4 regions of the Shewanella sp. MEBiC00475 genome follow, and region 4 is predicted to be linked to each of the others. Evidence: predicted binding sites of a transcription regulator. Region 4 holds the regulator's gene; each other region holds the start of a gene.
What was found. Region 4 encodes sigma-54, which starts transcription at its own class of promoters, with help from an activator protein. Its sites were predicted from a motif close to GTTGGCACGNNNNTNGNNT; they were not measured.

Region 1 (5,976 bases), 460 kb from region 4:
TGCTGGGCGTTTCCGCGAAGATTTATATTTTCGTTTAGCGCATTTTCCTATCCGCGTGCCACCATTACGCGATCGTAGCAATGACATCAGTGGCCTAGCACAACATTTTTTAGCCTACCGAAATACTGCTGAAAAACTCACTAAAACCTTTTCGGATGATGCTCTTAAACTTATCCAACAACAAAAATGGCCCGGAAATGTTCGCGAACTAAAACACGCAATAGAACGTGCATATATTTTGGCAGAAGATACTATTTTACCGAGTCACATCACGGTGACACCTCAGGAACCATCAACAGAGCCTTTAGATGACGACGTACAAATACCTGCTGGTATGCGCTTAGATGAACTTGAAAAAGTAGCTATTTATCAAGCGCTCGACAACTCATTGGGCAATAAAAATGATACAGCTAAACAGCTAGGTATTAGCGTTAAAACCCTTTATAACAAACTCAGTAAATACGAAGACCAAACTGACTCAGACGAGCCATAGCCCTAAATACCCATTCATTAAACGTATTTGTTCGCTTCTGGAACAAGCACATTTAATGAAGTGGGTTTGACTTTAATACACAGATCTTCCGACTCAAATAACTCACCATCAATCACATACTGGCATGTCGAATCCGTGTTTAAATAGATTGTTTTCGCTTGCTTATGATGAATTCGACTCGCTTGACTGTCTTCTCCTTCACGATCTCCAGTTAATCCTGCAAATAATAACTCGGTCATACTTAATAACTGTTGTGGCGATGTCTCGCTCGATTCAATCCAGGTAATATCTAACAAACCATCGCTAATATTGGGTTCACCATTACCTAGCGCTAACACACTGGTAAAAGGTGCTGCATTAGCAATCACCAGACTTGTAGTGTTAATCACCTGAATATCACCACCATCGATCTGTACTCTCATCGATAATGGCTGATTTTCGTCTATAGCCTCCCACAAACCATTAAGGTAGGCTAATTGTCCTAAATTATTTTTTTGTTCACGGTCTGCTTTTTGAATCATCTTCTGCTCAAAACCTAATCCCGCCAGCAATAACATTAAGTTATTATTGCAGGTTGCCGTATCAATACGTTGATGATGACCTTGAATTAAAATATCGAGCGCTTGTGCAACAGGTACAAATTTACTGGTTATGCCAAACAAGGTATGACTCAATGCATTGGTGGTTCCCATTGGAATAATACCTAAGTAAATATCAGTATCGACAATCACTGATGCCACTTCATTTACCGTACCATCACCGCCACAGGCCACTATAATATCTGCGCCTTTTTGCTTGGCTTGTTCGGCTAATTGCACCGCAGACTTATCTTTAGTGGTATACAAGACTTCAAGCTGAAAGTAGTCCGACAACGTTTGGATTATGTGGTCAGCTTCATCATGCCATTTACCACCACCCGATACTGGATTAACAATTAACCAAGCACGTTTGTGAATATTAATTTTTTGCTGACTATGCATTTTTTCTATAGCGGCCAATTGCCATTTATTTAATCGTGCCGTTTGGCGAATACTATTGATGGATTTAAGCACATCATTAACATCCCGATTTTTCTCACGACACACTAAATAAGCCGCTAACACCAACACCGAACGCCCTCTTCCTAACGCACAATGCACCACTACATTTTTACCGCTACTGACTTGGCTGTGTAACCAATTAATGGCTTGATTTAACTGCGCGACGGTCGGCACGCTGTGATCTAAAATAGGAATATTTAAATAGGCAATATTTTCATCCATCAAGGTCCACTCAAGTGCATCAAATTCAGCAGTAACATCCAAAATTGCGTCAATGTTTTCATGCTTAAGTTGATCAATATCGCTGGGAAACAATCGGCATGCTAAATACAACTGCTTATCTATTTTTTGGATTGCGGGTACTTTGTCGTGTTTTCTCGCCCAAGCGTTATACAGCTGGGAACCCATTAAAAATGGAATAAAACTCCAACTGATATACCAAGGAATACTGCCATCTTGGCTTTTTCGGAAAATGCCTGCGCTATTAAACCAATAAGCTGAACTCACCAGCCCCAAGGATAATGCAATCCAAGCAAAAATAACCTTAAGTAATATATAAGGAAGCGCCACACAAAAGCACAAAGCCAATAACGCGCCAACAGTATAGTAATATTTAATATGAATACGGGTTAGCATGGTGGTCCTCCTGTTGAAAAAAAGCAGCACATGCGTGCTGCTTAGGTTAATACATATCCTAATAACTATCTGGTTACTCCGCAGCAATCAGTCAAACTTTTCACTTCGAATTGCATTGATTTATATAGGCATTACCCTAACGATATTAATGCATTTTCAATAGAGAACTTAACGACTTTCAACGAATAAAATAGTTAATTTGATTGGTATAATGCTTAACAGTCAGGATCTTCTGCTTTCATACCTTCTTTAACATCTTCACATGCATCTTCAACTGCATTACCAGCATCTTGGATCATTTCATCCACTTTCTCGCCTGCGTTTTCAGCTTTGTTATCTGAACATGCTGATAAACCAGCCGTTAAAAACACCATTAAACTTGCCATTGTTAGTAATTTTAATAATTTCATATTCATCTCCAGGATGATGGTTGTAATCGAATAAACTTGTTTAAGTAACCTCAACTCTGATTAAGAGATGAGGTAAATACTATGCTCGGGGAGCTTTTCCTCGAATTGCATTGGCTACTAACGAAATCACTAGCAACACAATAAAAATAAAGAAAATAATTTTCGCGATGCCTGCTGCTGCACCTGCAATACCGGTAAAACCAAATAGACCCGCTATAACGGCTATAACTAAAAACATTAATGTCCAGCCCAACATAAAAACCTCCTTGGTGTACGGTTTACATTGTGATGTGCGTTGAATTTACGCTGACGATTTATACAAATATCTTATCTCCATCGTAAAAACGAACGATTCACACCACGACTATGTATTAGTTAAAGCCAACATCGTGCCAACTTTAACAAAACGTTATAAGACCATGATTTTTAGATATTTTAAATTTAAGGTAAGAAAATCAGTAATGAGGACGCCATAGACGAGCAGGCAATTTTTACCGATGATACGGTAAGAGTTTCAGGCTACCACGCCACCAATGCGAAATATCGATAAGTAAACAAAAATGCATCTAGTGGCTGTAATGGTTTACCCTTTATGAGGCAACTTAAGTGAAATTAAAGCTGCCAGTGCTACAAAGCCACTGGATATCCACAAGCAGGCTTCTAATCCATAGGCTTGATACACCCAACCAGACAGTACAGTTCCAATAAGCCGCCCCATGGCATTAGCCATATAGTAAAAGCCCACATCCAGCGACACGCCATCACTGCCGGCATAGCTAACAATTAGGTAGCTATGCAGTGATGAGTTAATCGCAAATACCACACCAAACACTAATAAGCCGATAACGACACTTTCCAGCACATAAAAATCTGCATGTAGCGCCACTGCAATCGCGGCGGGAATGAGCAATAAGTAAGTTGCCCATGCAAATGCAGCTCGGCCGCTCGGTACTTTGCCCTGTCGTTTACCGGTGAAATAAGGTGCAACAGATTGCACCACACCATAACCAATCACCCAGCTAGCCATAAAGCTGCCGACCCACCAATGATCCCAGCCAAAGGTTGTGGCTAAAAATACCGGTAATGCCACCACAAACCATACATCTCTGGCGCCAAACAAAAACATTCGCGCCGCCGACAGTAAGTTAATAGCCCGGCTTTTAGAAAAAATATCTTTGAATTTTGGTTTATTTTTCGCTTTGCCTAAGTCATCTTTTAAGGTCACTAAACTACATAACCATACAATGCCTAATAGTGAAGCCATTAAGATAATGGCGCCTCTAAATCCTAAGCTTGTGAGCAATACGCCACCTAAAAAGAAACCAATCCCTTTTAAGGCATTTTTAGAGCCCGTTAACAACGCCACCCATTGGTAAAGCTTACCCTCGGCATCTGCCGGCACCAGCGTTTTAATGGCACTTTTGGCACTCATTTTATTTAAATCTTTGGCAATTCCCGACAAGGCCTGCGCTGCCATAACATAAACGACAGTCAACATGTCTGCGGGTACGGTAAGCATAGCTAACGCCACTATTTGCAGACCTAAGCCAATATTCATAGTGTTATTTAGGCCAAGCTTTGCGCCTAACCAACCACCAACAAGATTAGTTACTACGCCAAAAATCTCATAAAACAAAAACAACATCGCTATATTTAACGGGCTGTAACCCAATTGATGGAAATACAACACCACCAGCATACGCAAAGCGCCATCGGTTAAGGTAAATGCCCAGTAATTACCGGTAATCAATAAGTACTGTTTTATCGATGGTGATAAGGAACGCAATGAATCCAGCCCCATAAGCATTATTCCTTATCTGCTAAGCCGACTTTGCGGGCAAGCTCAGCGGTACGATTGGCATATCCCCACTCATTGTCGTACCACACATACAGTTTCACTTGGGTGTCATTCACCACCATGGTTGATAAGGCATCAATAATGCTTGAACGCGGGTCGGTTTTATAATCTACCGACACTAATGGTCGTTCTTCATAACCCATAATGCCCTGCAGTTCAGTATCAGCAGCTTGCTTCAATAGTTGGTTTACTTCTTCAACCGTTGTTCCACGAGCCACTTCAAATACGCAATCGGTCAGTGACGCATTGGCTAACGGCACCCGTATCGCATGGCCGTTTAACTTGCCTTTTAGCTCTGGGAAAATATGGGTAATCGCGGTAGCCGAACCAGTGGTGGTTGGTATTAAACTAATGCCACACGCACGGGCGCGACGTAAGTCTTTGTGGGGAGCATCTAGAATAGTTTGAGTATTGGTAATATCGTGGATCGTGGTCATTGAGCCATGCTTAATACCTATCTTTTCATGAATCACTTTTACCACTGGTGCCAAACAGTTGGTGGTACACGACGCTGCGGTCACGATTGGATGAATGGCTTTGTCGTATAAATCATCGTTTACGCCCATCACAATATTGAGTACGCCGTCTTCTTTTACTGGCGCAGTTACCACAACCCGTTTGACACCTTGATCTAAATAAGCTTGTAGTAAGGCTTTAGTTTTTATCTTGCCAGAGGCTTCAATCACCACATCACATTTTGACCAATCGGTGTCTTGGGTGGCCATGTTACGGCTGCAAGGAATAGCTTTACCCTTAATCACAATGGCATCACCATCATGTGTCGCCTCATGGTGCCAACGACCATGGACTGAATCAAAAGTCATTAAATGTGCCAGCGTGGCTGCATCACCAGCAGGATCGTTAATATGTACAATTTCTACATCGTCCCAATCATACGCCGCGCGCATTGATAAACGTCCCATACGGCCAAAACCGTTAATGCCTATTTTTATCGTCATAATATTGTCCTAAGCTTACTCTCATTTTTAAGTCGTAATATCAAAGGCTAGTCACTAAATACTAACCATTAAATGCATCAAAATATTCACGTTGAACTGGATGAGCCAACGCCTTGGGTCGTAGAGCTTGCACTGCATTAATGACTTTATTTTTAGGCCAGCCTAAGCTTGCTAATATCAGACCAATCACCAACCCCGTGCGGCCCGAACCACCTTTGCAATGCACTGCTATAGTGCCTTGGTCATTTAACAATTTAATAATCTGGGTTTTATGAGCTAACCACTGAATTTCAAACTCTTGTCCTGGCGCTGCATCGTCAGCAATGGGCAGTTGAGCCCAGATAATGTTCTGTATGGTACATTCTGTGGGTAAATCCTCCGCTTCATTGCGCACTATTTCATCATCGAACATCAAAGTGATTAGCATTTTTGTACCAGCCGCCTTCAATGTGGCAATTGATGCCTCGACGGCTTCATCTTTAGTGCCTGGACACGGAGTAAAAATTAACTTAGCACCATTTTCTAACGTTAAAACATCATAAGGATGAGGTTGCATGGTTAACTCCGAAAAGTAACTTTA
Region 2 (5,976 bases), 810 kb from region 4:
ATCTTCAAACGCGCAAAGTTATGGCGTAGTGGCATCGGGAATGTACCGCTTTGATTCGGGCAATATGTTGGGTGTTGGCGTTGCATATTTAAATGATATTTCAGAAGTGCGTACCATTCCTTATTTGGCAGTTCGTTGGCAAATAAACGATAAGTGGGTACTTGCTAACCCATTCCAAGCCGGTTTTAGTGGCCCTGCGGGGTTAGAATTAAGTTATCAATATAATCGTGACTGGGATTTTGGCGTGGGAAGTTCAATGCGAACCGAGCGTTTTTTAATTGCTGATGATGATCAAACAATCGAAGTCGAAGAATGGGTAGGCTTTGCTCGAGCAGGCTGGAAAGCGACCAGTAATATCAGCCTTAATGCTTATGCAGGGTACTATTTTGCTGGAGAAATGGAGTTAAGTTATCCTGACATTACTGAAGACATGGAAAACCAGGCCGCATTTGGCTTAGCGTTTAAATTATCGTTTTAACAATGAGCGATAACACAGCCGATAACAAAAAAGCCGCTTAAATCAGTGGCTTAATTAGATGGTCCGCCTCACGCCTAAGCTATACTTAGGGTAGGCTAATCAAAGAGGCGAACCATCATGTCTATTATTAAAGTAATTGGGATCGATTTAGGCAAATCTTCTTTTCATCTTGTTGGGCATGATCACACTGGTCGTGAACAATTTCGTAAACATTTAACTCGTTTAAAGCTCATTCAATTTCTGTCACAAACACCTAAAACAATGATTGCAATGGAATCATGTGGCGGTTCCCAATGGTTGGCAAGAAAATGCCAAGCACTGGGTCATGAGGTTAAGCTCATTCCTCCCCAATATGTTAAGCCTTACGTTAAAACGAATAAAAATGATTATATTGATGCCGATGCAATAGCAGAAGCATGCACAAGACCATCGATGCGTTTTGTTGGTGTCAAAACAGAGACCTCACAAGTCATCAGCGTTATTCAGCGAGTTAGGTCTAGTTATATCAAAGAGCGGACAGCGTGTATGTCACGCATTGGAGCAATTTTACTCGAGTTTGGCATGAGCTTTCCTAGAGGGCATGCCAAAATGAAAGTGTTATTCCAATGGCTTGCCGATAACGGCGAACCGCTTCCAACCATGTTGATGCAAGAATTAATTGAACACCACGAGTATTACTTACTGCTTAATGAGCGTATAGCAGGGCAAGATAAAAAGCTTAAACAGCTTGTCGAGCAAGATGTGCGAGCGCAGCTATTAAAGACGATCCCTGGGGTGGGAGATTTAACCGCAGCTCAGTGTTTGGCCGATATCTCAGATGTCACGCATTTTAAAAATGGCCGTCAAATGGCCGCATGGATAGGATTAGTTCCTCATCAATATTCAACGGGAGGGAAGTCAACCTTGCTCGGGATAAGTAAGCGTGGAAATAAGGCGTTAAGAACGTTGTTTATTCATGGTGCTCGAGCGATGTTATCAAGGCCAGAAAAAGCGGTGGCCGTATTTGGAGAATGGATACTTGAGCTCAGAGCGAGGAAGCCATTTAATGTAGCCGTCGTTGCATTAGCGAATAAGTTGGTACGAATAGCGTGGTCGGTATTATCGACCAAGCAAGCATTTGAAATAAGAGTTTAACCCGAGTTTGCAGATGATAGAGAAGATGACAGAACGGTCAGACCACTAGATTGAAGACCTGACACAAAAAACAGCACCGAAAGTATGCTTTGGGCTTTTTGAGGACAATCTAGCGCGGAACTCATCGTGGAGCGGGTGGTAAAGCACCTAATGAAGATTCCGAATACATTAGCGCAAACCAACCTCGTTATCGAAAATATCATTTGCAATAACGAGGCGGACCATACATTTTTGTATAAACATTTTGGTTTAAGCAAGCTAATTAACTCAAACATTAGTTAATAACATTAGGTATCAAGCTAATCCAAATCGACTTTAATATTTAAAAGTAGGTAACATCTTTCACCCGTTTAGGGCGATTTTGTTGTTCGTACAATTGCCATACTTGTTTAAAGTCCAAAGCGAGCTCTGTGACATAAAACTCACCTGAAGGGTAAGTCTTAACCACTTTGGCACCACGGATAATGCCACTAACGCTCGATTTAACGTTATCATCAGTTAATAACCACTCACTCACGTCGCTATTAGCCGTAACCTTTTGGCCATAAACTTGTTCTGCTAACTCACGATAAGCGGCAATTTTTGACGCTTGCATCGCCATTAAAATACGATGTGACGCTTCTTTACTCGGCTGTGTTGCTAAAGGTGCGTAACCAATTGCTGTTAGAGTTGGAAACGAGGCTGGAGCTTCAGTTTCCCACTGAACATATTTGTCCTTACTGACGCATCCGCTTAGTACCAACAGCATTATTAATATCAGCGATTTCATAGCTTATCTCCTAATACGGTGTAACGACTGTCGCCTCGCTTTTCGTGGCGATACAACAAACCGTTGCGAGATTCAATAATTTCAGAAGGCTGTAAATAACCTGACAAGCTAGATGCAGCTACAAATGATTGCACCGCAGAAAGCACCCGATTATTGGTGATATTGACCACTCGGCCGTTAAATATAATGCCTTCAGGTGTTAGGGCCATGGTTGACACTAACACATGTGATACCGGTAAATCTGAGCGTAATAACTCCCAATTCCGACTCAACAAAAACTCGCCTTGCTCCGTTGCGCGTAAACTAGTCGCTACATTTAAATCAACTAAGTTAAATTCATGGGCATGAAAGGCTGCAAGTAATCCTTGTTGTAACTGTAATGCCAACTCGTTGGTGGTATTTAAATTACTGGCCATTACTGGCGTAGATATAAGCAGTGGTTGATCAGGTCGTAAAGCGTCATTCTGTAGCACTAACTCGTTGACTAACTTTTCGGCCCACACATTCACTTGGCCTTTAGGTGATATTCCTGCAGCCTGAATATCATAAGCCAGCTTATCGTGATAAACCTCATCTTCGTCGGCGGTTTTGACAAATTTACCGTTATTATTGAAGGCAAAGTTATTGGCAGCATTAGGCGTTTGGGTGCATGCCGCTAACGATAACGATGCGAGCATGACCGCGGGGATAAAAAGCCTGTTAATCATAATAATTCCTCTAACACTTAATGCCGCAAGTCTTGGTATAAATGAGCTATTTAATCACCTTATTTACCGCTGACTAAGGCCAATAACTTACTTCTTTATTGTTCGTCACCTTATATCGGCAAATGTACAAGAAGCTTTACTATAATTGCACTAGATCGAAAAATAACTGCAAAATGTGAGGGGCTGTTGATCTTTCAAGGTAGTTTTTGCAGTGAATTGTTGTTCATTACTTAAATAAAGGGCTACAAGGCAGAGGTTTTGTAGTGTCGTTATTCTACATTTAGAAGCCGATAACGCATTAGGAATGAACAACAAACGCTGCCCGAAGGGTTTGGCTAAAAACGTTTTACTCTTTGATGAGCGATTATTTGTTAAGTGAGTGGTGCTTAGATTGATAGACAGCAATCCACTCGTCTCGATTAAAACGTTTTTATCTCGAATAAAATTTAACCAGTAAAGAACAGTAGATTCTAAAGAGGCACAATTTTTGCTTTATTAAAAATAGAGTAAGCTTAATTTGTGTAATTAGGCCAAATTGACGTTTTTTTGACATTAGGACATCGCATGCTGATCAGACAAAGCCCTACTAACCGAGCTAATCCCTTCGGTCATATTGCCGCAATAGTCATGCTATGCGTCTGTGGCTTGCTGGCGACAATGTCTGCATCAGCTGAACAAATTGAAGTTACCGGCAAGGCCAAAATTGTTAATGGTGATATTGATAAAGCCCGCGAAGATGCCATTAGCCAAGCATTAAATTATGCCAGCTTAAAAGCCGGAGTTAACTTTTCCAGCCAACAACAAGTCAATCAAGGTCGACTTACTCAAGATACCTTTCAAATTCAACGGATGGGATCGGCCAATAATGTTGAATTAATGAGTGAAATGATCAGCCAGCACACTATTACCGTGGTTTTACAATTAGAACTTGGTGAGCAAGAACCCGATGCACAATGTAAAAGCCAGTCTCTCAAAGCCGCCATTATGTTGCCACAAGCCTATTTACAAGAACGCGCTCAGTTACGCTATGGCCAATTGGCCAACTTTGAACAACGGGTCACTGAACATTTAGGCAAAATTATCAACGCTCAATCTCGGTACAGTTTCGCTCGATTACACGCCGACGAAAAAATTGATAACACCAATCAATTAGTAAATTTTAAGGGTTACCGTATTCCCAGTTGGTTAGGTGAAATCACCGACAGCCAATATGTATTGCAACCAGAAATTATTGATATTTCTACTGAACCGGTACAAAGCAGTTATATGGGGTTGGTAGACGATGATCCGCTTAGGCAATTCATGATAAAATTAACTCTTTATCATGGTATCAGTGGCGAAGTTGTGTGGTCAGAATCGTTTGCTACATCAGCGCCTTGGGAGTTTGAAAGACAAGAAATAGTTTCTCCTGCTAACCAACGCTTTTGGCGTTCTTCCTATGGTCAGGCTATTAGTGATGTTTTACAACAAAGTGTGATGTCCCTGGATAAACAGTTAAATTGTCGTCCATTACTAGGCCAAATTGTTGCCAGACAAGGGGATCGTATTATCATCAACTTAGGTCGTAAAAATGGCGTCAAAATGGGTGATAAATTCCAAATTGTATTACAAAAAAATATCCCAGACAGATTCAATTCCATGCGCGCCATCGCTACAAAAAGCCGTGCCAATGTGGTTATTGAACAAGTTACTGAAGACAGTTCAACTGCAATTTTTGACGGCATCGACAGTGCTGACAATATTCAAGTGAACGACATTGCGATTAAGAACTAATGATTAAAAGTTGAGAGTTCAGAACTAAGAACTAAGAACTAAAGATTAAAGATTAAGAACTAAGCTATTATACATTAGTTGGTTATTAATCAAGCAATTAAATTTAAAAGGTTTAATTCAATTATAAACTCAGTATAATCACTGGGTCTCTCTATAGCTCAACAGGATAGAGCAGCCGCCTCCTAAGCGGCCGATCGGGGTTCGAGTCCCTGTGGGGAGACCATATAAACTGTTTCTATGCTCATTTTCACTCTTTTATAATCATCTTATTTACTTCATTGCCCTTCCCAGAATTGAGATATTTACTAGTATCAGTATTTTTTAACTACAGCTTTAATATTTCTTCAATCTCCACATCATTTATCTCTCTCGCTATCGCAGTCTGATCAGCTTTAGCGTTATAATTGTGCTTCATTTTTGTTGCTAGGAGCAATTGTTTGTCATATTCATATATTCCGTTTGATCTTTATAAGCGTAAGTGGATTTTTAACCATAAAGATTTGCCTGTATCAGATGATGATAAGGCCTTGATTAAACCACTGACTGATAAAAGTGCTATGGAAGTGTGGGATAAGTGGATAAGCAATAAGAGCAGTCGTGCAGAGCTGTTTGAAAAAGGTGACTGGCCAGCAAAGCAAGATGCTTGGACAGAAACTGAGCATTGGCAATCAGCCTGGGATTCTAATGACAATGCGATGCCTGAAGCGATTAGTGCGCATATTCAATGGCCCGATGATGCGGTGGTGTATTTTTGCTATGAAAAGTACCAAATAGTTGAAACTCGCTGGGATGTATTCGTACGTAATTGGAAGTGCTTTTTATTTTTTGATGATGGCCCAATTCTTATCTCCCCAAAACATAAGCAAGCATTAATGTTTCTACAGAATGGTCAATATAAATTAGGCGTTCGCGGTTAATTAACCCGCCCTAAGTTGTATCCGTTTGTATTACAGTTTTTTTAGAGAGTTTATATGAAATTATTAGCTTCAATTGGATTGAGCTTATCGTTAATGCTGCCGTTGTTTGCACAAGCTAGCATGATTGCAGATGTTGATGTAGCAGAGAAAATGACTGCTGCAGAGCAGCCATTAGTATTGAATGGTGCAGGTATACGC
Region 3 (5,976 bases), 1.4 Mb from region 4:
TGATTGTCCTATGGTGAATCGACTGCGAATGTCGTGGCGTTTATGTTATTTATTGTTATGGCCTAATCGCATTAGGTAACCAATATGTGATCTAACTAACAATTTAGTGGTAAAGATCAACAAAAAAAAGAATAATAAATAACTCAACTTAATCAATTTTTTAGATAGTTGTGTTAACTTTACGTTTGTGTATTGATAATGAGACAGCGGAAATTTTATGCGGATAGATATAGATGCCTTTAATGTATTGCAAGTGCTTGTTGAAGAAGGAAGTTTTTCAAAAGCTTCAGAGCGATTACACAAGGCACAATCGGCGGTAAGCTATCAGGTAAAAAAACTGGAACAACATCTCGGCGTGACATTATTTAATCGAGATCATTATCGAGCAGAATTAACACCGGAAGGTAAGGTGATTTTGGCTGAAGGACAACGCTTATTACAGCATTTAGCCAATATTGAACATCTTGCAAGCCGCTTTAGTCAGGGGTGGGAACCTAAGCTTGAGTTAGTGATAGACGGTGCTTTGCCGATGGAACCAATTATGACCGCCCTTAAGCGCATGTCTGAACATAATATTCCTACTAAAATTCAACTCAATATGGAGTTTTTAGGCGGAGTGCAACATCGCTTTGAGCGTGAGCAAGCAGACTTAATGTTAGTCAAAGATTACCGTACTGGCCCCTCGTATCATCCTAAAGCTCTGCCAAGCATTACCAGTGTCCTGGTGGCATCATCACAACATCCATTAAGTCAGTTAAAAGCCATTAGTTTGCCTGAGTTACAGCAACATGTTGAGTTAACCATTGAAGACTCATCTCCAGGTAAACGTGACCGAGATGAAATGCAATTCGGTGGAGACAAAGTATTCTATCTTTCAGGTTTTATTATGAAGAAAAATGCGTTGTTAAAAGGATTAGGTTTTGGCTGGATGCCTGATTTTTTAATCTCCGAAGAGCTAGCCATTGGAGAATTGATCGCAATCGATTTTATTGGCGGCAACCGATTTAGTTTTACGCCACAATTAGTATCAACTTTAGAGCGTCCGCTTGGGCGAGCTGGGCAGTTGTTTACCGAACTAATTTTAGAAGAGTTTGCACAATATCAACAGCAACAACAATCAGGATTAAGTGGTGCTGGATTGGGTTAACATTGCCTGTAAATTATTGATACGGCTAGAAACAAATAATGTCTCACAAAGTTAGCATGTTCAAAGCACCAACATCTTGTTAACCTAAAGCAACTATTTAACCGAATACAACAACGACTTCAATCGCGTTTACTCCAATTGGTTGTTGTCGTTATTAGCGTCATTATTATATTTATTTGAAGGAGCAAAAGATGACCAAAAAATGTCACGAAGTAGATTACGAAATCATTGGTTCAAGTATGCAACTGGTGGAAGTGGAACTCGACCCCAATGAGTCGGTGATTGCAGAAGCGGGTGCGATGACTTATATCGAAGAAGATATTTGTTTTGAAGCCAAAATGGGTGATGGATCTGAGCCTGAATCTGGTTTTTTTGGCAAGTTACTTGGCGCCGGTAAACGGGCTATTTCGGGTGAAGGCATTTTTATGACTCACTTTAGTAATGAAGGTCAACTTAAACGCAAAGTGGCATTTGCCGCGCCGTTCCCTGGTACCATTTTGGCAATTGATTTATCCGAGCATCAAGGCGAACTTATCTGCCAAAAAGACAGCTTTTTAGCGGCTGCATTGGGTACTCAAGTTAGTATGAAATTTAATAAACGTTTAGGTACCGGTTTTTTTGGTGGTGAAGGTTTTATTTTGCAAAGCTTAAAAGGTGACGGTATGGCGTTTGTCCATGCAGGCGGCACTTTAATTAAAAAAGAGCTTCGGGGTGAAACATTGCGGGTCGACACTGGTTGCTTAGTGGGTTTTACCCCAGGAATAGATTATGACATTCAACGTGCAGGTTCATTAAAATCAATGGTATTTGGCGGCGAAGGTTTGTTTCTTGCGACCTTACAAGGCCATGGTACTGTGTGGTTACAAAGCTTACCGTTTTCTCGAATGGCTGACAGAATTATTGCTCATGCACCTTCTAGTGGCGGTAAAGACCAAGGTGAAGGTTCTGTCCTTGGCGGCATAGGCCGAATGATTAACTAATTTTATTTTGCCATAGCGAAGACATTAAGAATTAGTTTTTAATAAAAAGCCGACAACATAAAGTTGTCGGCTTTTTTATAAGATTTACATTATAAGATTAACACTATTCTTAATAGGTCGGTTTGGCAATAACGGTTTGACCAATAGGGGTTAAACTTAATAAGGCCAGCTTCATGTGTTGTATCGCAAAAGGAATACCTATAATGGTGATAAAGCAAGCCAATGCATGCACTAAGTGACCAATGGCCAACCAGATCCCAAAGAATAAAAACCACACAATGTTACCCACTAAGCCCAATGTACCCGTGCCAATGTCTTCTTCACCAGAAACGTGTTTACGGTTAACTGTTTCTTGTCCAAATGGCCAAAAAGCCAATTCGCCAATAACAAAACATGCACGACCAAATGGGATACCTATGATACTAATAAAGCATAATGCTCCTACAAACCACCAAGCGAGGCCCATAACAAATCCGCCCATTAAAAACCAAGCAATATTAAAGATTAAGCGTAAAAGTGACATTTTCATTCCTATCTGTAGTCAATATTGATTAATATATAGCGATATCCATGCCATGTTTTTAAGATATTGATTTTATATATTAAAGTATGATTTTACCTACTCGATTTTCTTTGGTAGTTATCATTAATACAAATGAATCGATGAGATTTGTCATTTTTTAGTTAAAATGCTCATATTACAGTTGATTGAGACAATGCATGTTTTCGATAAGCCCAGTACAGCCAATGAACTTTGGCAGACAGATTATCTATGTCAAACGGGATGATTTATTACATCCTGATTTTAGTGGTAATAAAGCACGTAAGTTTTATCATTTTTTACATCATGATTACTCACATGTTACTCAGTTAGTGGCTTCTGGATCAGCGCAGGCTAATTCATTATATTCAATGTCAGTACTTGCTAATCAGCAGGGCTGGACGTTTAATTATTATGTTAGTCATATCAGTGATTTCTTATTGCAAAACCCACAGGGTAATTATGCTGCCGCGATACAAAATGGCGCTAATATTATTGATATTGGCAATTTGGCTTATGCAGAAAATCTTGCTGGTATGCATTTAAACGATGCGATGAACTATATTGTGTCATCAGATCCCATCTACGCTGATAAAAAGCATTTATTGTATATTCCAGAAGGTGGACGTTGTCAGTATGCTGAAACTGGGATCGAGCAACTGGCTGCTGAAATAATTCAATGGGCACAAGAACAACAGAAAAATAAGCTAATGGTATTTTTACCGTCTGGTACGGGGACTACTGCAGCATATTTAAATAAGCAATTAATTCAACAGCTCGCTCAATTATCAATAGTGGATGTATTTACTATAGAGGTCATAACTTGCAGTACTGTCGGGGGTGATGAATATTTACGTCAACAATTCTCAGAGTTAGTTGACGAAATATATTATCCAAAAATTATTAATGATGGTCATAAATATCATTTTGGAAAATTATCACGACGTTGTTTTGATATGTGGGAAAAAGTATGTCAGTCAGGAATTGAATTTGAATTATTGTACGATCCCGTTGGATTTTTAGTGTTACAACATTATTTAAATGAGAATGCTAACAGCGCAACAGAAATTTTATATATACATCAGGGTGGGGTGTTAGGAAATAACACAATGTTACCTAGATACCAACGAAAGTTTTCTCGGATAGTACAAACTTAGAATGAATGTTGGAAAGGTACACTACTTTTAAGTGGTTGATAAATTTGTGTTTAAGGTGTTTTTGAGGTTTTATTTGAGAGTTAATACTGAGGAATTATTTAAGATTATGTTGATGAGTAAATTCATTTTACTCTGTTTTAATAAACATCCGGTAATTGAGAGGAGAATACCGAGAAATGAGTTTATTAAATAACAGAGTAAATGATTAACGCAAAGCGTTAGGGATCTTACTTATTGGCAGAGATTAACCATTTCATGAAGTTGATTGCTTCAATGCGCTTTGAAAATGTTTTTTTGTTTTTACCCAGGCTGTCGGTAAAAGCAATTGAGTTTTTATTTGACGAAATAGAATTAACTGGAAAGTTAACTGAAATATCGTGTCCATTCATGTTGTATGACATTGGTCACACTCCTTCTTGTATATTCACCATTTGGTGAGAAAATTGTTCAATAAAATATCCTTGGCATTTTTTAGTGTTGCAAAAGATTAATGTTTCGAGATTTAACTTAACCTATCTTTTACTCACTAATCAAGTGTTGTGATGTAAATAGTTGATTAAGGTTTATTTTATGTTAGCAACATTGATGTTACTTCATAACCTTAAGATACTTGATACACACTGAGCACTTAATTTTGTAAGTTGAACATAGTTTTATGACAGCAAGATTACGTGGGTATAACTTAAATCACCAACATAATTAATTGAAAATCAAAAACGATGTACAGAAGCTTGTCTTGGGTTTATTTACGAAGTGAAGTTGAGCAGACTTACAGGTAGGTAACCAAAATTAACAAGAAAACTAAATCTGTGTGGATAATATACTGAGTGTTTGCATATGGCAATAGTCTTTTTCAAATTTTAAGCAAATAAATACTGTTTTAGATCAAAATATGTCTCGGTGTGATTCATATCACTAATAAATACAGTCAATCGGGATGCTATTTATGCACATACACATGCACATGCAGAGTAAAAAGTTAACACGGATCATGAAGTCCTCATCATCCGTGTTCAAAGGTCATAGGTTAACGCGGTAAGCTATGCTATCGACTCAATTGATCAACCAGTTCTAATTCGTCAATACTTAACTGCAATTTATTACGTTAATTAAGCTAATGGCTAATACAGTAAATCGCCAATTGGATTGAGTAACTTACTGAATCCTCTAGTGAAGTATAAAGGCGCATCTACTATGGTATAACACAAACACCCTTCAAGTGTTTTAGGTGAATGTTGATGCTCTTTATCAAGCAACATGAAATCACCAGGTTTATAAGTGTTATAACAATCACTGAATTCTCCCGCGAGTAGCAAGGTGAGCTCTGCCCCTTTGTGGGTATGTTCGGGAATTTCACCATTGGCAGCTATGTGCAACAAGCTTGCTCTTGCTTGTGGTTCTCCTGTATCGAGTCTTAAACGACTGACTTTGCCAATACCTTGCCAGGATGCATTAATTTGTTTACGAAAAACCCGAGGTAGCGGGTAATGCTGACCTTTAATATTGACGCTGTTATCTTTGCTTTTTTCTTCACTATGTTTATCTGTATTAGGTTGCTCAATGTCTAACGTATCTAAGGTTGAACTCAATAATTGATTAAGTAATGCATCTAATTGGAGATCATTAATGTTGTCTGATTCAGGCATTGTGACCGAGTCAAATTGTTGTACAGACATCGCAATGGTCATCTGATCAAGTTGTTGTTGGCAATGTGAGCAAAATTCGGCGTGGGCAGAAATCGCAATCGACATTGATAACGGCAATTCACCTTTTGCATGGAGAGACAGCAAATGCTCATCAGGGTGGTAATTAATCATAGTGTTTCTCCATAAAGCTTTTTAATTTTTCCAAACCTAGTCTAAGTCGAGACTTAACCGTGCCAATAGGAATATCAAGTTTGTCTGCTAATTCTTGTTGCGTTAGCTCTTGCATGTAAATACCTTGTACTACTTGGCGTTGTAGTGGTGGTAATTCTTTTACGTGTTGCAATAATTTCGAGGATAGTAAGAAATCATCATCTTTGTTTTCAGCTTCATCAGACTCAAATAATGGCCAAATATCATCACCAAATGAATCTTCGCGGTTATGTTGTACTTTACGAAGCATGTCAAAACATTGATTACGCATAATGGTAAATACCCAAGTACTTAC
Region 4 (5,976 bases):
TACTTCCTATTCATCACACAGCAATCATTTATTTCTCTGATTTTTCTGGCTCAAGTTTATTAGTTACAAAGTTGAAACCTATGCAACGAAAAATGGAATGCCTGAAGGTTTCTGTTGGGCGGGTTTCTATATCGCCGTATTATTTAATTAAACAATAGAGGTGTGCTTTCCGGATATCAAGCAACACCGGAGGTTACTAAAACGGGTATATTTTCGTCATCTTAAGCGCTAAACATTCACAGAGTAAAACAATACTTAATGTGATGGTATTGACTACCTGAGGTAAACATAAAGGCTATTCTTGTGAGGTGAATATGTAAATAATATTGTTGTGGCTACTGCGTTAGTATGAGGCTGAGGAGTTCAGGGCGCAACATCTAATATAGGCATATGGTTTGTGAGCATTATAGAATAGAAGCTAGTGTTACTGACATATTTAGCGCTAATCTTACATTTTGCGACTCTCTATTGCCGAGCTTCTAAGCGTACAAATTTAGCAACATTCATCAAATTTGGCATTAATGAGATCGCACACTGCGCTTAGGGCCGCTTCTGCATCTGGTCCTTCAGCTGTCACTGTGATCATTTTTCCAATTCCACTTTCGAGCATTAACAACCCTAGGACACTTGCTGCACTGGCACTTTTTTCATCTTGAATTAAGGTTATATTGGCATCAAAATCAGCTACTAGAATGGCTAACTTTGTCGCTGCGCGGGCGTGTAAACCTAATTTGTTTGAAATACTAACTTGGCGTTCAAGTTTGATCATTGATTCGATCCTATGTTCACTTAGCTGTTACTGCCATTTAAATCTAATTCTCTGTGGCGAACATTCACTGTATGTTTACTGCCTTGTCTAAATCGTTTTGCCAATTGATCGACAATATACACTGAGCGATGTTGACCACCAGTACAGCCAATGGCGATAGTAAGGTAGCTGCGATTGTTACGTTCTAAGTGAGGCATCCAAGTTTCGAATAGGTTTTCAATTTGCCAGATAAACTTATTAACTAATGGCTGGCGCCCTAAAAACTCTTGTACAGGTTCGTCTAAACCAGTAAATGGACGCAGCTCTATTTCCCAGTGTGGGTTGGGCAAAAAGCGTACATCAAACATAAAGTCCGCTTCTGTCGGCATTCCGTGTTTAAAGCCAAAAGATTCAAAGTTAATCACTAACTCTTTATCAACACTGCCTAGTAATATTTGCCTAACCTGGTCACTTAATTCGTAAATATTCAGTGCTGATGTATCAATATAATGGTCAACAATTTTTGCGATTGGTTCAAGTAAGCGTCCTTCTAGTTTGATCGCTTCTTGCAGTGAAATATGATTTTTAGATAGCGGATGTAATCGACGAGTTTCACTATAGCGTTTGAGTAGAACTTTATCATTGGAGTTTAAAAAGAAGCTGATAATTTCAGTGTCGTGCTCAAGCAGGGCTAATTGATTTTGAAGCACTTTACTTTGTTCATCAATGTTGCGTACATCAACACTGATTGCCACTAAATCATTACTACCTTTGAGCTGGGCTAATAATGTGCCAATAAGAGCTAAAGGCAAATTATCAACACAATAATATCCTAGGTCTTCCAATACTCTTAAGGCTACTGATTTTCCTGAGCCTGAACGTCCTGATACTATGACAAGTTTCATGCAGTGATAACCTGATAAAGTTCTGTTGAGTCGTGAGTTTTACGAAGCTGTTTCAATATTTGCTTGTCACTTAGTTTTTGGGCCATGTTCGATAACGTGCTTAAGTGTTCTTGGCACTGATCTGCCGGCACTAATAAAGCAAATAACAGATCAACTGGTTGGTTATCGATTGCATCAAAGGCAATGGGTTCTTCACACTTAATAAATATGGCAATGGGCTGATCGATAGACGTCAATCGACCATGAGGTATCGCGATGCCATTTCCTATACCTGTGCTACCCACTTTCTCTCTCGCTAAAAGGCTTTCAAAAACCTCTTGCGAAGATAGGGGTGGGTACTGGGCAGCGACTAAGTTGCTGATGAGTTCCAGTACTTTTTTCTTACTGCCCGGGGTGGCACAGGTAGTGCACTCCGGTCGCAGAATGGTACAAAGTTCCATCGTTAGTGTTGTGTATACTTCTGTTGGTGTTTAATTACCTGACGGTTGAGCTTATCGATCAGGGCGTCTATTGCAGTATACATATCAGTACATTCTGACATGGCAAACATCACTATGCCATCTGTGATTTTACTGGCTTTTGATCTTTGTTGTAACTTTTATACATTGAGCGCAACGTTTGCATTATGGCTCTGATCGGAGTGTCGTTCAAGCTTTGAAAATTTATCATGAATATATTCCGTTGCCTTGTAGGTTATAAACTCTTACGTTGGTTAGACGGTGGAATCATCATTGCTTCACGATATTTTGCAATGGTACGACGAGCAACGTTTATGCCCTGTTCAGCCAGAAGTTGGGCCATTTTACTGTCACTCAGCGGTTTTTGCTGGTTTTCTGCAGCAACTAATTTTTTGATAAAAGCACGAATTGCAGTAGATGAACATTCACCGCCATCGTCAGTGCTGACATGGCTAGAGAAGAAGTATTTTAGTTCAAACAGTCCTCGTGGGGTGTGCATGTATTTTTGGGTAGTCACCCGTGAAATGGTTGATTCATGCATTTCTACAGCTTCAGCGATATCATTTAATACCATTGGTTTCATGGCTTCTTCGCCATATTCAAAGAAACCTTGTTGAAATTGTACAATGCAATTGGCCACTTTGAGTAATGTGTCGTTACGGCTTTCAATACTTTTAATAAACCATTTAGCTTCTTGCAAGTGGCCTCGAATAAATTGACTATCCGACGGATTTTTACTGCTTCGCGCCATGGCGGCGTATTGTTGATTAACGCCAATTTTTGGCATGTTGTCAGGATTTAACTCTACAACCCATCGGCCATTTTTCTTTAGTACCGTAACATCGGGTATGACGTATTCGTCATCTACGGCAGTAATTAATAAACCTGGACGAGGATTAAGTGACTGGATTAGGGTGATAGCGTCACGCAACTCGTTTTCTTTTAGCTTTGTTTTACGCATTAACAATCTAAAATCACGCCCGGCAATTAAATCTAAATAGTCTTTAATCAGCAGACGAGCATTATCAATATGGGGGGTTGTGTTGGCATATTGCGCTAATTGGATGAATAAGCACTCGCTTAAATCTCTAGCCGCTACACCAACAGGATCAAAGTGTTGAATGCGCTTTAATACGGCTTCAACTTCATCTAGTTCAACGGTTTCATCGCCCATTGCTTCGAGAATATCTTCGGTACTTTGGGTTAAATAACCTTGTTCATCAACAGCATCAATGATAGCGGTGGCAATTGCTAAATCGGTCTCAGAAAAGGGAGTAAGATTTTTTTGCCATTCTAAATGCTCATACAGACCTTCGGTGGTTTCACCTTGGAATGGCATGTCATCGTCGCGCATGCTCGCACTGCCTGAACCTGACATTGGGGAGGCGGTATACACTTCGTCCCATGTCGTATCCATGGCTAGATCATCCATGGTTTCTTTGGTTATAGACTCTGCAGTGTCAACTGTAGAGGTGTCTTTTTCTTTATTAACGCTGCTGTTGTCACTAAAGTCGGTATCAGCTTGGTCTCGATTTTCTTTTGCGGAGTTTTTTGCTTCTGAAAACTCATCTTCTATTTCAAGCAATGGGTTTGAATCCAATGCTTGTTGGATTTCTTGCTGTAGCTCCAATGACGATAATTGCAGTAAGCGAATAGCCTGCTGCAATTGTGGGGTCATGGTTAAGTGTTGACCCATTTTGAGTTGGAGTGACGCTTTCATTTACCGCTTATCCCTAGATGATTTCCATAAAAATGACAATCTAAAATACTGTATTGATTGTTACATACATCAATGACATTTAACGTTATTTAGTTAACGTTCAACAAAACGAGTTAGATAGTTTAAAAGACCCGTAACTTAACTATAGCTTGAATTGTTCACCTAAGTACACAGCTCGAACTTGTTGATTGCTCAATACTTCATCAGGTGTACCTTCAGCAATTAAATTACCTTGGCTAACAATATAGGCCCGCTCGCAAACATCTAACGTTTCACGAACATTATGGTCGGTAATTAATACCCCTAAACCGCGACTTTTCAGTTGTTGGATAATTTTTTTAATATCAATAACTGAAATAGGATCAACACCAGCAAAGGGTTCATCGAGTAAAATAAATTTTGGATTAGCAGCTAATGCGCGTGCAATCTCAACGCGACGACGTTCTCCACCCGACAACGACATGCCTTGATTATCGCGAATGTGGGTAATGTGGAATTCTTCTAGCAAATGCTCAAGTTGTTCAATTCGTTGGTCGTTGTTGAGCTCTTTGCGAGTTTGCAACACGGCCATAATATTGTCGTGTACAGTGAGCTTACGAAAAATGCTGGCTTCTTGCGGTAAATAACCAATACCTTTACGGGCTCGAAGATGCATTGGATCGGCGGTGAGATCGTCATTATCAATTAAGATCCGACCTTTATCGCTTTTTACTAAGCCGACAACCATATAAAATGTGGTTGTTTTACCCGCCCCATTAGGGCCTAAAAGACCCACTATCTGGCCAGTTTTAACCGTTAAACTAACATCTTTAACAACTTGACGAGCTTTATAGCTTTTAGCTAAATTTTCAGCGGTTAAGGTTATTTGGGTCATTGTTTGTTCTGCTTGTTAACAGGGATTTCAGGGAGTTTTTGCTTCGGCGCGGTTTCATCTTGGAAGTTTTCAGGTTGAATAATCGTGATGACCCGATCTTGTCCCTTACCTGTACTTTCAGCTATCAACTCTTGTGCATTGATATTGTACTTAATTTTGTTACCAGTAACTTGGCTTCCTGATTGCTCAAGCTTGGCATTGCCTATTAATGTGAGCGTGGTGCTGGCAAGATCATAAGTAATTTCGTCGGCACTGGCGGTACCTATTTGGCCGTCATCTAATTCTTGTGAAAACGTTGCCGGCGAACCAGTGGCGATAAGTCTTTTACTGGTGCTGTTTTCGGGGGTAAATGCCCGCAGCTGATCAGCATTGATATTAATCGAGCCTTGAACAATGGTAACCGGGCCATTAAAGACAATTTGATTGTTTTTAATGTCGGCAGACTGGCTTACTGCGGCAATTTTTAACTCCTGCATAAGATCACCTTGTTTAGCCATGGCAGGCAAACTCAGTAGGCAAAGTATGCTACTTAATAACATAACATTGGCGCGAGTGTGGAGACGATTAATGTGGCTCATATTTCCCTTCTACCTGGCTGAGTAGCGATAATTTTTGCGAATTCAAGTCTGCATGTAGGCCTAAGCCTTGAATAATAAACCCTTTTCCTTTGATATACACCATCTCCTGCGAGGTACCTATCATAGTGGTTAAATCCACAGTAATGGCTTGGGTGCTCAGTGATTGTAGGGGTTCTTCTATATCAATAGCATCAATAATAACATTATTTTCTAATATGACTTTGCTGGTATTTTTATTTAATCGTCCTCGGTCTGCACTTAATTGCCACTGTGCTTTACCATTTTCAGGATAAATGAGGTAGATAGGTTTGGTAAAGTGAGTGACGTCAGTAGAAGCATAATGTTCCATGTGCTCGGCACTGACTCGACTTTCTACAAAACCGAGTTGATTAAATTCAGTGGTTTGAAGGTTATTTGCAATAAAATCTGGACGCTCAATTCCGCGAACTTTCACGGCCTCCATTTCACTGCGCTTTATTTGTGCTTGCCAGTATAGTATTAAAGCAAGGCCAAAAAAAACTACAATACCTAGCGTGACTCTATTCATATACTCATACCATGAGCAGTGGCAAATTTATCTTGGCTTAATAGTAATAAGTCGGTCAGTTCACGTAGTGCACCGTGTCCGCCATTTAGGGTCGTTGTCATATGGCATTGTTGTTTTACAAACGGATGGCCATCACCGACACATAC

Region 1: a site for sigma-54 is predicted at 2,958-2,976, ahead of FCN25_RS10430 (DUF1328 family protein). Genes of this name have one in related genera too.
Region 2: a site for sigma-54 is predicted at 3,563-3,581, ahead of FCN25_RS16215 (flagellar assembly protein FlgT). Genes of this name have one in related genera too.
Region 3: a site for sigma-54 is predicted at 2,687-2,705, ahead of FCN25_RS18535 (YccF domain-containing protein). Genes of this name have one in related genera too.

The regions. Positions count from the first base shown of each region.
Region 1 is NZ_CP039928.1:2,364,579-2,370,554, reverse strand. It holds gene FCN25_RS10445 (sigma-54-dependent Fis family transcriptional regulator) at 1-493, shown strand, start outside; gene FCN25_RS10440 (diacylglycerol kinase family protein) at 511-2,169, opposite strand; gene FCN25_RS10435 (hypothetical protein) at 2,385-2,579, opposite strand; gene FCN25_RS10430 (DUF1328 family protein) at 2,659-2,835, opposite strand; gene arsJ (organoarsenical effux MFS transporter ArsJ) at 3,163-4,380, opposite strand; gene FCN25_RS10420 (ArsJ-associated glyceraldehyde-3-phosphate dehydrogenase) at 4,386-5,396, opposite strand; gene FCN25_RS10415 (tyrosine-protein phosphatase) at 5,458-5,952, opposite strand.
Region 2 is NZ_CP039928.1:3,629,576-3,635,551, forward strand. It holds gene FCN25_RS16195 (DUF6268 family outer membrane beta-barrel protein) at 1-478, shown strand, start outside; gene FCN25_RS16200 (IS110 family transposase) at 596-1,612, shown strand; gene FCN25_RS16205 (LPP20 family lipoprotein) at 1,935-2,381, opposite strand; gene FCN25_RS16210 (FlgO family outer membrane protein) at 2,378-3,088, opposite strand; gene FCN25_RS16215 (flagellar assembly protein FlgT) at 3,653-4,861, shown strand; tRNA gene FCN25_RS16220 (tRNA-Arg) at 5,009-5,084, shown strand; gene FCN25_RS16225 (DUF2947 domain-containing protein) at 5,299-5,778, shown strand; gene FCN25_RS16230 (chalcone isomerase family protein) at 5,833-5,976, shown strand, end outside.
Region 3 is NZ_CP039928.1:4,184,095-4,190,070, forward strand. It holds gene FCN25_RS18525 (LysR family transcriptional regulator) at 218-1,147, shown strand; gene FCN25_RS18530 (TIGR00266 family protein) at 1,339-2,127, shown strand; gene FCN25_RS18535 (YccF domain-containing protein) at 2,237-2,650, opposite strand; gene FCN25_RS18540 (1-aminocyclopropane-1-carboxylate deaminase/D-cysteine desulfhydrase) at 2,848-3,825, shown strand; gene FCN25_RS20970 (hypothetical protein) at 4,053-4,226, opposite strand; gene FCN25_RS18545 (ChrR family anti-sigma-E factor) at 4,947-5,642, opposite strand; gene FCN25_RS18550 (sigma-70 family RNA polymerase sigma factor) at 5,635-5,976, opposite strand, start outside.
Region 4 is NZ_CP039928.1:2,822,579-2,828,554, forward strand. It holds gene FCN25_RS12475 (HPr family phosphocarrier protein) at 494-769, opposite strand; gene rapZ (RNase adapter RapZ) at 790-1,653, opposite strand; gene ptsN (PTS IIA-like nitrogen regulatory protein PtsN) at 1,650-2,093, opposite strand; partial or broken gene raiA (ribosome-associated translation inhibitor RaiA) at 2,096-2,350, opposite strand; gene FCN25_RS12495 (RNA polymerase factor sigma-54) at 2,347-3,831, opposite strand; gene lptB (LPS export ABC transporter ATP-binding protein) at 3,974-4,705, opposite strand; gene lptA (lipopolysaccharide transport periplasmic protein LptA) at 4,702-5,283, opposite strand; gene lptC (LPS export ABC transporter periplasmic protein LptC) at 5,270-5,830, opposite strand; gene kdsC (3-deoxy-manno-octulosonate-8-phosphatase KdsC) at 5,827-5,976, opposite strand, start outside.